DNA from 2 places in the Kosakonia calanthes genome. Region 1 is predicted to be linked to the other one. Evidence: predicted binding sites of a transcription regulator. Region 1 holds the regulator's gene; the other holds the start of a gene.
The links. Region 1 encodes LexA, which represses DNA repair genes until DNA is damaged. Its sites were predicted from a motif close to TNCTGTATGTACATACAGNA; they were not measured.

Region 1 (7,605 bases):
ATGGATAACGGCACGCCGCCGACATCAAACTGACGCGCCATCGCTATACCGAAATCTGAAACAATGGCGGCGCGGCCTGCGGCGGTCGAGTTCAGGTTTTGAGTTATCTCATCGCTGCCGTTCGGCGATAACGCCGCGTTCAACGCTTCGCCAACCGCGACGGTGGTGCTGTTTTGAATGCTGCGCAGGTAATCAATATCTTGCTGATCGATATTGGAGCTGACGCGTGCATGCGCATACGCTTTGGTGACAAAGGCGACGGAGAGCACATCATTGGGAATGCTGACGGCAAGCCCGGCAGCGGCTTTCGCTTGTGCGGTTTTGCCTTTCAGAAAGACCAGTTCATCGGCGAGATCTTTCGCCGCGCTCTGGAATTGGTTTACCGTACCGAGCGGGTCGGCAATGATTTGCGCAGCGGTGAGGTTATCAACAACGTCTTTATAGTCATCGATCTTGTCATTGATGTGGTCAATTTCATCGCGCAGATTATCTTTATCGGTAATTTGCGCCTGAATGGAAGGAAGAATAACCGTTATATCGTCTTCCGGTTGTGCTTTTGCCAGCAACGCCGGGTTAATCAATGCTCCACTGCCGTAATTCGCGGAGGCAACGCCTGTTCCCCCCATTGCATCATTGCGTGCTTCTGCCCAGGTATTTGCTGCTCCCGCCTGATTTGCCACAAAAAAGGAGACAGCGATCGCGACCACCGAAAGTTTACATTTTTTTTCCACAGTATGTGTCTCGTAGCCAGATGAGTATTTAAGCCTGTTAGTTTTCGCACAAACAGGAATGCACTATTGCTGTGAATAACATCAAAAAATGGGGCTAACTCTTTCGAACGTCTTGCCGCGCGCGAATATTGTTGTTTTAGAGATAACACTCCTATTTATAGAAGAGGATAGGCGTTTCGGGTAGCAAACAGCGAAAGGAGATTGCGGGCGGCGATCTCGGCGTTTCGGGTAGGACATGGTAAAGTGTGGCTCTTGTGTTTCCACCGACCAGAGAGCGCCAATGGATAAGACCACTTCGCAAGAGATGTTAGTGCAGGCTGAAAAGCTATGCGCACAGCGCAATGTGCGCCTGACTCCGCAGCGTCTTGAGGTATTGCGGTTATTGAGCCTGCAACAAGGTGCGATTAGCGCCTATGACCTGCTCGATCTGTTACGTGAAAGCGAACCACAGGCTAAGCCACCAACCGTTTATCGCGCCCTTGATTTCCTGCTGGAGCAAGGCTTTGTTCACAAGGTGGAGTCAGCAAACAGCTATGTGCTGTGCCATCTTTTCGATCAACCGACGCACACATCCGCCATGTTTATTTGCGATCGCTGCGGTTCGGTAAAGGAAGAACAAGCAGAAGGCGTGGAAGATATTATGCACGCGCTGGCGGCGAAAATGGGCTTTGCCCTGCGCCATAACGTGATTGAAGCGCATGGTTTGTGCGCGGCCTGCGTGGAAGTGGAATCTTGCCGTCATCACAGTGATTGCCAGCATGACCACAGCATTCAAGTTAAAAAGAAACCACGCTAACTACTTATTTTCTTCTATTATTTTTCGCTTTTCGCGTCTTTCACTTTCTATATCCCGAAAGATTTCGCGTTTTAGCAAGGCGGCAAGCGCACGAATCAAGAGGAGCATACTCAAGTATGTGACTCTTGTGAGTAAGCGTAGCCAACGCAGAAAAAACGTGAAAGATAAAGGGATTGGGGAGCATACATCAGTATGTGACCCGTGTGAGTAAGTGCAGCAAACGCCGATAAAACGTGAAAGATAAAGGGAGATAAGGGATGGTACATCCTTGTACCTTCGGGCAGGGTAGCCTTTAAAACTTAACACTTTGAGGGGGAGTGCTTGCTACCAGCGGTAATCGTTACGCGTTTCCCAATCCGTAACTTCCTTCTCCGCCTGATCTTTTGCGTAACCGTAACGCTCCTGGATTTTACCAACCAGCTGCTCACGTTTACCTTCGATGACCGTCATATCGTCATCGGTGAGTTTGCCCCATTTCTCTTTAACAGTACCTTTGAACTGTTTCCAGTTACCGCCGACTTCGTCTTTATTCATAGTTGACTCCTTATCGTTCGGTTAAAAATAACGTTCTCGTTGTGCTGAACGTAATGATTATTGTAGTTAAGGATTCCGCATAATGTTTCATATTCGGAATCTTCACCCATCCAAACGACAAGAAATAGTGAGTGCGAGTCGAGAAAAAGCGTGATCAAGAGTGGTCGACAGCGGCAAACCAGCTGCCATTACGCCAGTGACGTCGCCACACCAGCGCAAGCGTCAGGCCGCGCAACGCCAGAAACACGGCCAGCGATAACCATAAACCGTGGTTGCCAAGCACAGGTACTGTCAGAAGCGTGACGGCAAAACCCGCCGCGGCGATCGCCATACTGTTTCGCATCTCAGCGGCGCGCGTGGCGCCAACGAACATGCCATCTAACAAATAACACCACACACCCACCAGCGGCAGAACAACTTGCCAGATCAGGTAATGCCCGGCGAGCTGTTGCAGCTCTGGCAAAGAGGTTAATAGCGCAATGATCGGCTTGCCCGCCAGCGCATAAACGGCGGCGAAAGCCACGGCGACAAGCCCGGCCTGACGGCATGCGGCTCGCCAGATATGCAGCAACTGGCTGCCATCGCGCGCACCGTAAGCCTGCCCGGAATGCGCTTCAACCGCGTAAGCAAAGCCGTCCAGCGCATAGGCGGTGAAGGTCAGAAACATCATCAGCACCGCATTGGCGGCGACCGTCTCACTGCCAAGACGCGCACCCAACACTGTTATCGAACCGAAGCAGAGTTGCAGCAACAGCGAGCGCAACATGATGTCGCGGTTCAGCGCCAGCAAACGCCGGACACCACCGCGCCAGGCATTTTTTAGCATCGACAACGCGATGCCCCGCCGCTGCAACACCTGCCAGACCATCAGCAACCCGATAGCAAACGTCACATATTCGGCAATCACCGTGGCGAGCGCCGCGCCCTGCACATTCATATGCAGACCCATAACCAGCCATAAATCGAGCACGATATTGAAGACGTTGCCCACCACCAGCAGGATCACCGGTGCGCGGGCATACTGCACACCAAGTAGCCAGCCGAGCAGCACCAGATTCCCCAGCGACGCGGGCGCACTGAGCCAGCGAATTTCAAGAAAACGCCGCGCCTGAAATAACACAGCCTCGCTTCCGCCGGTGATATGCAAAGCAAGATCGATAAGGGGTGTGCGTAGCAAAACAATCAGAACACCCGCGCCAAGTGCCAGTAAAAGAGGCTGCACAAGTGCGCGCGCTAGCGCGAAGGCGTTTTTCGCGCCGAAAGCCTGAGCGGTAAGACCGGTCGTGCTCATGCGCAGAAACAGCAGCAGCATAAATAAGAAGCTGGTTGCCGTTGCGCCAATCGCCACGCCGCCGAGATAAACGGGACTATCGAGATGCCCAATAACAGCGGTATCCACCAGCCCCAACAGTGGGACAGTGATGTTAGAGAAGATCATGGGCAGCGCGAGCCGCCACAGAGCTTTGTCGGATGCGGTCAGCAGCGGCATAGCATGAGCGTTAATGGATGAGAATAGAATGACGCTGCGGCGCGAAATACTGCACCGCAGCAGAGAAAGTGGGCGTTACAGCCATTCACCGTTGCGGATGACGCCAACCGCCAGCCCTTCAATGGTGAAGTTTTGATCGCGCAGGTCGACAACAATTGGGGAAAAGTCGGTGTTTTCCGGTAACAGTTCAACGGTGTTGCCCTGCTTTTTCAGGCGCTTAACGGTTACTTCGTCTTCGATACGCGCCACAACCACCTGGCCGTTACGTACATCCTGCGTTTTATGCACCGCCAGCAGATCGCCGTCCATAATACCGATATCTTTCATCGACATACCGCTAACGCGCAGCAGGAAATCCGCATGCGGTTTAAAAAGGCTGGGATCGACCTGATAGTGGCCTTCGATATGCTGTTGCGCCAGCAGCGGTTCACCCGCAGCGACGCGACCAATCAGCGGCAGCCCGGCATCATTTTCTTCTTCCACCAGCAGGCGAAGACCACGTGATGCGCCAGATACGATTTCGATCACCCCTTTGCGTGCCAGCGCTTTAAGGTGTTCTTCGGCTGCATTTGGGGAACGGAACCCCAATTGCTGTGCGATTTCCGCACGCGTCGGTGGCATACCGGTTTGGGTGATACGATCGCGAATAAGATCGAACACCTCTTGCTGCCTGGCCGTTAATGCTTTCATCCCGCCCCCTGGGTGTATATACAGTTATGCTGTGAGTATATACAGTTAACGGCGATTTTGAAACCAAAATTAAGTAAAAAACCAGGGCGTTATCGAATTATGGAACCCCTATCGAAAATGCGACCAAAGCAGCGAGATCCAGGTAAACAGCGCCAGTAGAATCGACATCAGCACCGCCGCCGACCCCATATCTTTTGCCCGGCCGGAAAGCTCATGGAATTCAGAACCTATACGGTCGACCACCGCTTCGATGGCGCTATTGAGGATTTCGACAATCATCACCAGCGTAACGGAGCCAATTAACAGGACACGGGTTATCGCGTCGATATCCAAAAAGGCGGCAATAATAATAGCCAGAATGACCGCCACCGCCTCCTGTCGAAATGCGGCTTCATTGATCCAGGCGGCACGTATACCTTTCCAGGAATATCCCGCGGCTTTAATGATCCGGGTGAGTCCGGTGCTATTATTGGCCATTAAAAGAACCTTTTTAAAAATTAAGCGTCAATGTCTACGCAAGCGCGTAGCAGTACAACAGAAATTATGCGCGCTTTCTGATATTCTTGCGGCGCAATGGCACTATTAACCAGAGGCTTTACATCCTTTATGTCCGGCTGGCCACGAATTTACTACAAATTACTGAATTTACCATTAAGCGTGCTGGTAAAAAGTAAATCGATTCCTGCAGAACCTGCACAGGAACTGGGTCTCGATACATCACGTCCCATCATGTACGTGTTGCCTTATAACTCTAAGGCTGACTTGATGACTTTGCGCGCTCAGTGTCTGGCACATGAATTGCCCGATCCCCTGGAACCGCTGGAAATCGACGGCGCGCTGTTACCACGTTTCGTGTTTATCCACGGCGGCCCGCGTGTATTCACCTATTACACGCCGAAAGAAGAGTCGATCAAACTGTTTCACGACTACCTGGATTTGCACCGCAGCCATCCTGATTTGGATGTGCAAATGGTGCCGGTGTCGGTGATGTTTGGCCGCTCGCCAGGGCGTGAAAAAGGCGAAATCAACCCGCCGTTACGCATGCTGAATGGCATCCAAAAATTCTTTGCTGTCTCCTGGCTTGGCCGCGACAGCTTTGTGCGTTTCTCTCCGCCGGTTTCGCTGCGCCGTATGGCGACCGAACACGGCACGGATAAAATCATCGCGCAGAAACTGGCGCGCGTGGCGCGTATGCACTTCGCCCGTCAACGCCTGGCTGCGGTTGGCCCTCGCCTGCCGGCACGCCAGGATCTGTTCAATAAACTGCTTTCGTCCAAAGCGATTGCCCGCGCGGTCGAAGATGAAGCGCGCAGCAAAAAAATCTCTCATGATAAAGCGCAGCAAAACGCCATCGCCTTGATGGAAGAGGTTGCCGCCAACTTCTCCTACGAGATGATTCGCCTGACCGACCGTATCCTTGGCTTCACCTGGAACCGTCTCTATCAGGGCATCAACGTGCATAACGCCGAGCGCGTGCGTCAGCTAGCGCACGATGGCCACGAAATTGTCTATGTGCCCTGCCACCGCAGCCATATGGACTATCTGCTGCTCTCGTACGTGCTCTATCACCAGGGGCTGGTGCCGCCGCATATTGCCGCCGGTATCAACCTGAATTTCTGGCCCGCCGGGCCGATTTTCCGCCGCCTGGGCGCCTTCTTTATTCGCCGTACCTTTAAAGGCAACAAGCTCTATTCCACGGTGTTCCGCGAATATCTGGGCGAGTTGTTCAGCCGCGGTTATTCGGTGGAATATTTCGTCGAAGGCGGTCGTTCACGCACCGGGCGTTTGCTGGATCCGAAAACCGGTACGCTGTCGATGACTATCCAGGCGATGCTGCGCGGCGGCACGCGCCCCATCACGCTGGTGCCGATTTATATCGGCTATGAGCATGTGATGGAAGTCGGGACCTACGCCAAAGAACTGCGCGGCGCGACCAAAGAGAAAGAGAGCCTGTTGCAGATGGTGCGCGGCCTGAGCAAGCTGCGTAACCTGGGTCAGGGGTATGTGAACTTCGGCGAGCCTATTCCGTTGATGAACTACCTGAACCACCATGTGCCGGAGTGGCGCGAATCGATCGATCCGATTGAAGCTATCCGCCCGGCATGGCTGACGCCAACGGTGAATAACATTGCCGCCGATCTGATGGTGCGCATTAATAACGCGGGCGCGGCGAACGCCATGAACCTGTGTTGTACGGCGCTGCTGGCATCGCGTCAGCGTTCGCTGACCCGCGAGCAACTGACCGAACAGCTCAATTGCTACCTCGATTTGATGCGTAACGTGCCGTATTCCCCGGATTCAACGGCCCCGGCCGCCAGCGCGGCACAGCTTATCGATCACGCGCTGCAGATGAACAAGTTCGAGGTCGAGAAAGACACCATCGGCGATATCATCATTCTGCCGCGCGAGCAGGCAGTGCTGATGACTTATTACCGCAACAACATCGCACACATGCTGATGCTGCCATCGCTGGTAGCAGCCATTGTGACTCAGCATCGCGCGATTTCCCGCAGTGAGATCCTGCGCTACGTCGAGTTGCTCTATCCGATGTTAAAAGCCGAGCTGTTCCTGCGTTGGGAAAAAGCAGAGCTGGCGGAAGTACTGGAGAACCTGACACAAGAGTTGCTGCGCCAGGGTCTGATCATCATCAAAGAGGATCGCCTGAGCATCAACCCGGCGCATTCCCGCACCTTGCAGTTGCTGGCGGCTGGCGCGCGCGAAACCTTGCAGCGTTACGCCATTACCTTCTGGCTGCTGAGTGCGACCCCGTCAATGAACCGCAGTACACTGGAGAAAGAGAGCCGTACGCTGGCTCAGCGTTTGTCGGTGCTGCATGGCATCAACGCGCCGGAATTCTTCGATAAAGCGGTGTTCAGTACGCTGGTGTTGACGCTGCGCGATGAAGGCTACATCAGCGATACCGGCGATGCCGATCCGTCGCGGACGTTAGCTGTATATCAGATGTTGGCAGAGTTGATGACGTCGGATGTGCGTTTGACGATTGAGAGCGCGACACAAGCAGAAGCGTGATAACCCATGGCCCGGTGGCGCTATGTTTACCGGGCCAATGAGGTTTTGTCGGCCGGATAAGGCATAGCCGCCATCCGGCATGCAACACAAAACAGCGTTAAATCAGCGCAGGTAGCTCAACGCCAGCCCTAAAAACAGCACCAGCCCAACGTAGTTATTGTTCAAAAATGCTTTAAAACAGGCATCGCGTTCGCGGCCCGCAATCAGCACCTGCTGGTAAACAAACAGCGCGCCCGCCGCCAGCACCGTTGTGTAATAGATCCAACCCAGCCCGTTCAGCCAGCCAATCGCCGCCATCAGAGCCATCACCATAGCCTGCAAAATACCGATAATCA
Region 2 (7,605 bases), 1.2 Mb from region 1:
GGAAGACGAAGGGCCAGGTATCGACGAAAGCCGCAGTGGTGAGCTGAGTAAGGCGTTTGTGCGAATGGATAGCCGCTATGGCGGCACTGGTCTGGGGTTAAGTATTGTCTCAAGGATTGCGCAACTGCATGATGCGCAATTTTTCCTGCACAACCGCCTGAAACAAACTGGCGTGCGGGCCTGGGTTAACTTTAACTCGCCTGACAGAGGTATTGTCAGTAGCTCAGCACCCAAAGATGAGTGAAGCCAATCACTAATGCCAGCGCGAAAGCGACGGCGAGAAACTCACGAATATTGATTTGTTGCATCAGACTCTCCTCCCGGAAAACGAAAGAGAGTCTGACAAAGCAATATTAAGCGGACATTAAGACGCGGCAATAAACAGGTCGCGCAGTTGATGAAGCTGATCGCGCACTTTCGCCGCCTCTTCGAACTCCAGATTCTGCGCATGCTGCATCATCTGCCCTTCCAGCTCGTGGATTTTCTGCTGCAATGCTTTCGGCGTCAGCGCCATTTCAGCGGCTTCAACCTGTGCAGGCGTACGCGATTTTCCGCGCCCTTTCGCGCGCGTTTTTGCCAACCCTTCGCCCATCGCCAGAATATCCACCACTTTCTTGTTCAGGCCCTGCGGCGTAATGCCGTGCTCGACGTTATAGCTGTGCTGTTTCTCGCGGCGACGTTCGGTTTCGCTAATCGCTTTCGCCATCGACGGCGTGATCTTATCGCCGTACAGAATCGCTTTACCGTTGATGTTACGCGCCGCACGACCGATGGTCTGAATCAACGAACGTTCGGAACGCAGGAAGCCTTCTTTGTCCGCATCAAGAATCGCCACCAGCGACACTTCCGGCATATCCAGCCCCTCACGCAGCAAGTTGATGCCCACCAGCACATCAAACTCACCGAGGCGCAAATCGCGGATGATTTCCATACGCTCGACGGTATCGATATCCGAGTGCAGGTAGCGCACCCGCTCGCCGTGCTCTTCCAGATATTCAGTTAAATCTTCCGCCATGCGTTTGGTGAGCGTGGTGACCAGCACGCGCTCGTTGATCTCCACGCGTTTGCGGATTTCCGACAGCAAATCGTCAACTTGCGTAGCAACCGGACGCACTTCGATAATCGGATCGAGCAGACCGGTCGGGCGCACCACCTGGTCGATCACTTCGTCACCGGATTTCTCCAGTTCGTAGTTACCCGGCGTGGCTGAAACATAAATCGACTGCGGCGCCAGCGCTTCAAACTCTTCGAATTTCAGCGGGCGGTTATCAAGCGCCGACGGCAAACGGAAACCGTACTCTACCAGCGTCTCTTTGCGCGCCCGGTCACCGCGGAACATACCGCCGATTTGCGGGATCGTAACGTGGGATTCATCAATCACCAGCAAGCCATCGGCGGGCAGGTAATCGAACAGCGTTGGCGGCGGCTCGCCCGGCCCGCGCCCGGAGAGATACCGGGAGTAGTTTTCGATTCCCGAGCAATAACCCAGCTCGTTCATCATCTCCAGATCGAATTGCGTGCGCTGGCTCAGGCGCTGCTCTTCCAGCAGCTTATTGTTCGCCAGCAGCGATTTGCGGCGCTCGGCCAGCTCATCTTTGATCTCTTCCATCGCCTGCACAATACGCTCGCGTGGCGTCACGTAGTGCGTTTTAGGGTAGATGGTGAAGCGCTGGATGCCGGCCGATTCAATATGGCCAGTCAGCGGGTCGAACAGTGAGAGGCGTTCCACCTCTTCATCAAACAGTTCGACGCGCAGCGCCAAATCGTCCGATTCCGCTGGGAAGATATCGATCACTTCGCCGCGCACGCGGAAGGTACCGCGCTGGAAGGCTTGATCGTTACGGGTATATTGCAGTTCCGCCAGGCGGCGCAGGATCGCGCGCTGATCGATGATCATCCCTTTGGTCAGGTGCAACATCATCTTCAGATACAGATCCGGATCGCCCAGACCGTAGATAGCGGAAACTGAGGCCACCACAATGACGTCGCGGCGTTCGAGCAGCGCTTTGGTGGCGGATAAACGCATCTGTTCGATGTGTTCGTTCACCGAGGCATCTTTTTCGATAAAAGTGTCCGAACTCGGGACATAGGCTTCCGGCTGATAATAGTCGTAGTAAGAGACGAAATATTCCACCGCGTTGTCCGGGAAAAACTCCTTCATTTCGCCATACAACTGGGCAGCCAGCGTTTTGTTGGGTGCCAGCACCATCGTCGGGCGTTGCAGGTCGGCAATCACATTAGCGATGGTGAATGTCTTCCCTGAACCCGTTACCCCGAGCAACGTCTGGTGCGCGAGACCGTCTTCCAGGCCTTCCTTGAGGCGACGGATAGCTTCTGGCTGATCGCCTGAAGGGCGAAAAGCGGAATTCAATTTGAACGGTTTACTCATGAAAGGCTACCTGATGAAGGAATGAGCGAGCAGGTAACACATTTTACTCACCATGCTCGTATTTGCCAACCACGAATACTGGATGAAAAAACAGTAGCGGATTAGCCAATATGTTCTACGCCCCCTTAAGGCGCGGCTTCGCTCCTGAAATTTCAATGCGGACAAGACGAAACACTCTGTCTTTGAGGTTATCCCCAGAATTTTTCCTCTTTTAACATTTGTCAAGATAGCTTAAGAAAGTTTTGTGGCAATCGGTGACACTTTTCTTACAGGCATTGATTTTATATAACTTGCTGATTATAAAGAGTTAAATTTAAAAGCCGTGTTTCGCATCAATTCTGGCGCAAGCCGCGTCCTTTCTCGCTTGCCGCGCGTTTTCTAACTCTAATACACAAGGTTATCCACAGGAATAGTGGATAACTGCCGCCAGGCCGGACACCCCGCCTTCCGGGAAAATCCCATTTCGTCCCAGAAACGGTCGGCTAAAAAATTTTTATCACTTCTTTTTGATAATTATCAGCTAACGAAGCGCGGGATCGGCATGCGATCATTCTCACACTTCGCATCTTTCCTGCACCACAATTCGCCACGCGAAGCACTGGCAAAGTGCAGAATTTTTACCTGGGATCAATGCGCATCACGTTTTAATCATGCGTTTTCTCAGCCGTATCCGAAAAAAAGCTTCTTTTTAGGTTCTGGCAAGCCTTTTGCAAATCTCCCTTGTCATCAGATCCGAACAAGGAGCGGACAATGTTGAGCTTACGTGCAGTTAATCAGTATTACGGCAACCAACATACCTTATGGGACGTCGACCTCGATCTCACCCCCGGCGTATGTACTTCTGTCATCGGCCTGCCAGGCATGGGTAAAACCACGCTGGTCAATTGCATTACCGGCTATTTACCCGTGGAAAGCGGCAGCATGATTTGGCAGGAAGCGGGCGGGCCGCCGCGCGACTTGCTGACGTTGCAAGCCGAGCACCGCAGCGCGGTGGGAATTGGTTATGTTCCACAGGACAGGCGGATCTTTTCGCAATTGAGCGTCGAGGAAAACCTGCATGTCGCCATGCTCGCCGCCAGCGAACCGGGCAGCACCATGAGCCGGGACATTTACGATCTGTTCCCGGAACTCTATGGTCTGCGCCAGGTACGCGGCGCGCAGTTGTCCGACGACAACCAGCAGCAACTGGCGATGGCGCGCGCGCTGATCACTCGCCCGCGGCTACTGATTCTGGATGAACCGACGCGCGGGCTAGGCCAGGCGTTTATCCATAAACTTGGCAACCTGATCGTGCGGCTTAATCAGGACTTCGGCATGACCATTCTGCTGGCGGAGCAGCACTTGTCGTTTATCCGCCGGGTTGCCGATCGCTTCTGTTTGTTACATCGCGGGCGCAACGTCGCCGAAGGCGAGATTACACAGTTGGATGAGCCGATGCTGGCGCACTGGATGTCGCCGGAGTCAGTACGCTGAGATCAAGATAATGGCCTGTTTTTTCCTGTTCAGGCGCGTGGGCAAACCAGGGGATTTCGCCAATCAGCGGAGCCTGCATCACGCGCCGAAGCGTTGCCAAATATTCAGCATGACGTTTACCCGGTTTCACCACATCATTCGCAATCCAGCCCGCCAGCGTTAAGCCCGCCTGGCGAACCGCCTGCGCCGTTAACATCGCATGGTTGATGCAACCCAGCTTCACGCCCACCACCAGAATCACCGGCAATTGTTCCTGCACGACCCAATCGGCGAACGTGAAGGTGTCAGAAAGCGGGGTAAACCAGCCGCCCGCCCCTTCCACCAGCAGCCACTCCGCCTGCGTTTCCAGCGTGCGCAGCCCGGCCGACATCACGTGCGCTTCAATCGGTTGCCCCAAATCGGCACTGACAATATGCGGCGACGTCGGCTCAGCAAAGGTGTACGGGTTCACCGTTTTATACGCCATCGGCAGGCTACTGTGATGCTGTAACGCTAGCGCATCGCTGTTGCGCAGCCCTTCAGCGGTCATTTCACTTCCTGAGGCCACCGGCTTATAGCCAGCGCTGCGAAAACCGTGCAGGTTCGCCGCCTGGAGCAGGGCGCAGCTCGCCACGGTTTTCCCTACTTCGGTGTCGGTGCCGGTGACAAAATAGCGATCAATCACGGGTGATAACTCCCCAAAAAAGTTGGTAGGTCAGCGGGAATTTTCCCTGTTGTTGCGGCCAGGCCAGTTCCAGACGTTGCAGCTTGCCGCGCGTGAGTCCTCGCTGCCTGCCGGCATGTAAATGTGTCGCGCCAATGCCTTTCAGCGAACGCAGCGCGCTGGCGGCATCGTCAAAATAGAGCGTCATACTCTCCACGCCGCAGCGTACTTGCCAGCCCTGCAACGCCTGTTCAATGGCGTCGACGGATAAGAAACGATTGGCGTGGGGAAGCGCATCCACCGCCCGCCAGGCCTGGTTCAACTCGGGTAATGACGCTTCTGCCAATGTGGTAAAAGCCAGGCAGCCGCCCGGTTGCGTAGCGCGGTAAAGCTCGCTAATGGCCTGGTGCAAATCGTCGCACCACTGCACCGCCAGGTTGCTCCACACCAGTGAAAACTGCGCATCGTCCAGCGGCATCGCTTCAATATCCCCGGCGACATAGCGCGAGGCACTGTGCTGGCGGCGCGCTTCATCAAGCATCGTCGCCGAGAGATCCAGCGCTGTGACATCACTGCCCTTTTCGCGCCAGTAACGGCTCATTGCGCCCGGCCCGCAACCGGCGTCGAGCACGCGCGCTGGTGCGATACCCCCGAGGTGCATTAACAAGCTGTCGGCGCTCAGGCGCTGCAATTCGTCATGGCGGGCATAGCTTTGTGCGGCGCGACCGAAAGCGGCGGCGACCGCCTGTTTATTCACCGGCATGTAATACCTCCAGCAGACGGTCGATATCCGCAAACTCGTGGGCGGCGGTCAGGGTCAGACGCAGGCGCGCCGTCCCGGTTGGCACGGTGGGCGGGCGAATGGCGGTGACCAGGCAATCTTGCTGGCGCAGACGTTCAGCCAACTGCAATGCGCGGCGGTTATCGCCGACGATCAGCGGCTGAATCGCACTGGTAGAATCGGTCACCTTAAACGGCAGATCGGCGGTGCCTTCGCGAAAACGCGTGATCAGCGCGGCGAGTTTTTGCCGGCGGCCTTCGCCGTCTGCGCGCTGAATCACCTGCAATGCCGCGCTCAGCGCAACCGCCTGGGCAGGCGGCATTGAAGTGCTGTAGATCAGATGGCGGGCGAATTGCAGCAGATAATCGGCAACGGTTTCGCTGCACAGCACCGCCGCCCCGCTGACACCAAAGCCTTTACCGAAGGTGACGATCAGGATTTCTGGCTTAATGCTATGCAGATGGCAACTGCCGCGCCCCTGCTCGCCCATCACGCCGATACCGTGCGCGTCATCCACCATCAGCCACGCCTGCGTCTGGTGGGTTGCATCGGCAATGGCGCGAAGCGGCGCGCTGTCGCCGTCCATGCTGAACACACCTTCAGTCACCACCAGTTGTTGCCCGCCGATCGGCTTGCCCAGCAGCGTGGCGAGTTGCCCGACATCGTTATGGGCAAAACGCCGCAGTTGCGCCGGACTCAGGCTGGCAGCTTCAAGCAGCGAAGCATGGCTGAGCTTGTCGGCGACAATGCGATCATCTTTGCCCGTTAAGGCGCTGATGACCGCCTGATTGGCGGAAAAACCAGAGATAAACAGCAGCGCGCGATCGTAACCCAGCCAGTCCGCCAGTTCGCTTTCCAGCGCCTGATGCGCCGCCGTATGGCCGATAACATGCCCCGAGCCGCCGCTGCCTACACCAAAACGCTCCGCACCCTGTTGCCAGGCGCGGATCACCGCCGGGTGCTGGCTTAAGCCGAGGTAATCATTGCTGGAGAAGTTTAAAAAACGCCGACCGTCCATGGTTAACCAACGCCCGGTCCCTTGTTCAACAGTACAACGCCGGCGCAGTGCATCCGCCGCGCGACGTTGTTCCAGCGCGGCATCAATGACGTGCTGCCAGGTCATACGGCTGCCGCGTTGTAATACTGTTCGGTATCGGCGTGCAGGAGTTGCTGTTCAATCTGCTGTTGCTGTTCGTTGTCGCCGTTCAGCATCTCCGTCTGCTGCGGGTTCAGCCCCAGCTTGTGGAACAATTGCAGATCCTTGTCTTCTTCTGGGTTCGGCGTGGTAAGCAGTTTGCAGCCGTAAAACACCGAGTTCGCCCCGGCCATAAAACACATCGCCTGAGTTTGTTCGTTCATCTGTTCGCGACCGGCGGAAAGACGCACGTGTGAGGTGGGCATCATGATGCGCGCCACGGCGATGGTGCGAATAAAATCGAACGCGTCGACATCGTCGTTATCCGCCAGCGGCGTGCCTTTCACTTTCACCAGCATGTTGATCGGTACGCTTTCCGGTGGCGTCGGCAGGTTCGCCAGTTGCAGCAGCAAACCAGCCCTGTCTTTCACCGTTTCGCCCAGGCCTACAATTCCGCCGGAGCAGACTTTGATCCCGGCATCGCGCACTTTATCCAGCGTGTCGAGGCGCTCCTGGTAGGTGCGGGTGGTGATGATATTGCCGTAGAACTCCGGCGAGGTATCAAGGTTGTGGTTGTAGTAATCCAGCCCGGCGGTCGCGAGGCGCTGCGCCTGGGTTTCATTGAGCGTACCGAGCGTCATACAGGCTTCCAGCCCCATCGCTTTCACGCCTTCGACCATCTGTTCCAGGTACGGCATATCGCGGTCATTGGGGTTTTTCCAGGCCGCGCCCATACAGAAGCGGGTTGAGCCCGCCAGCTTCGCTTTACGGGCCGATTCCAGTACCTGCTCAACTTCCATCAGACGTTCTGATTCCAGGCCGGTTTTATACCGGGCGCTCTGCGGGCAATATTTGCAATCTTCCGGGCAGGCGCCGGTCTTGATCGACAGCAATGTGCTGACCTGGACCTGGCGTGGATCAAAGTGCTGGCGGTGAACTTGCTGCGCGTCAAACAGTAATTCCAGCAGTGGTTTTTCAAACAATTCGGTAACTTGCGACAAAGTCCAGCGTGCGTGGTGAGCCATCGGGCCTCTCCAAAGGGTGTTGTAAAATCGTTATTGGGTGTAGACTCGTAAACCTAAAACTTTTTAATTTGGTTTACAAGTCGATTATGTCCCCGGATGATTTAACCTTCGATCAACGCCATATCTGGCATCCTTACACGTCCATGACCTCTCCCCTCC

Region 2: uvrB (excinuclease ABC subunit UvrB) is a predicted target of LexA. The motif match lies at 2,466-2,485, and genes of this name have one in related genera.

Annotation. Positions count from the first base shown of each region.
Region 1 is NZ_CP151800.1:4,409,841-4,417,445, forward strand. Features, by position in the region: gene traF (conjugal transfer protein TraF) at 1-731, opposite strand, end outside; gene zur (zinc uptake transcriptional repressor Zur) at 1,012-1,527, shown strand; gene AAEY27_RS20625 (CsbD family protein) at 1,852-2,061, opposite strand; gene dinF (MATE family efflux transporter DinF) at 2,216-3,550, opposite strand; gene lexA (transcriptional repressor LexA) at 3,626-4,240, opposite strand; gene AAEY27_RS20640 (diacylglycerol kinase) at 4,349-4,717, opposite strand; gene plsB (glycerol-3-phosphate 1-O-acyltransferase PlsB) at 4,847-7,270, shown strand; gene ubiA (4-hydroxybenzoate octaprenyltransferase) at 7,373-7,605, opposite strand, start outside.
Region 2 is NZ_CP151800.1:3,204,648-3,212,252, forward strand. Features, by position in the region: gene pmrB (two-component system sensor histidine kinase PmrB) at 1-244, shown strand, start outside; gene uvrB (excinuclease ABC subunit UvrB) at 365-2,389, opposite strand; gene AAEY27_RS15030 (ABC transporter ATP-binding protein) at 3,140-3,862, shown strand; gene bioD (dethiobiotin synthase) at 3,804-4,526, opposite strand; gene bioC (malonyl-ACP O-methyltransferase BioC) at 4,519-5,268, opposite strand; gene bioF (8-amino-7-oxononanoate synthase) at 5,255-6,409, opposite strand; gene bioB (biotin synthase BioB) at 6,406-7,446, opposite strand; gene bioA (adenosylmethionine--8-amino-7-oxononanoate transaminase) at 7,533-7,605, shown strand, end outside.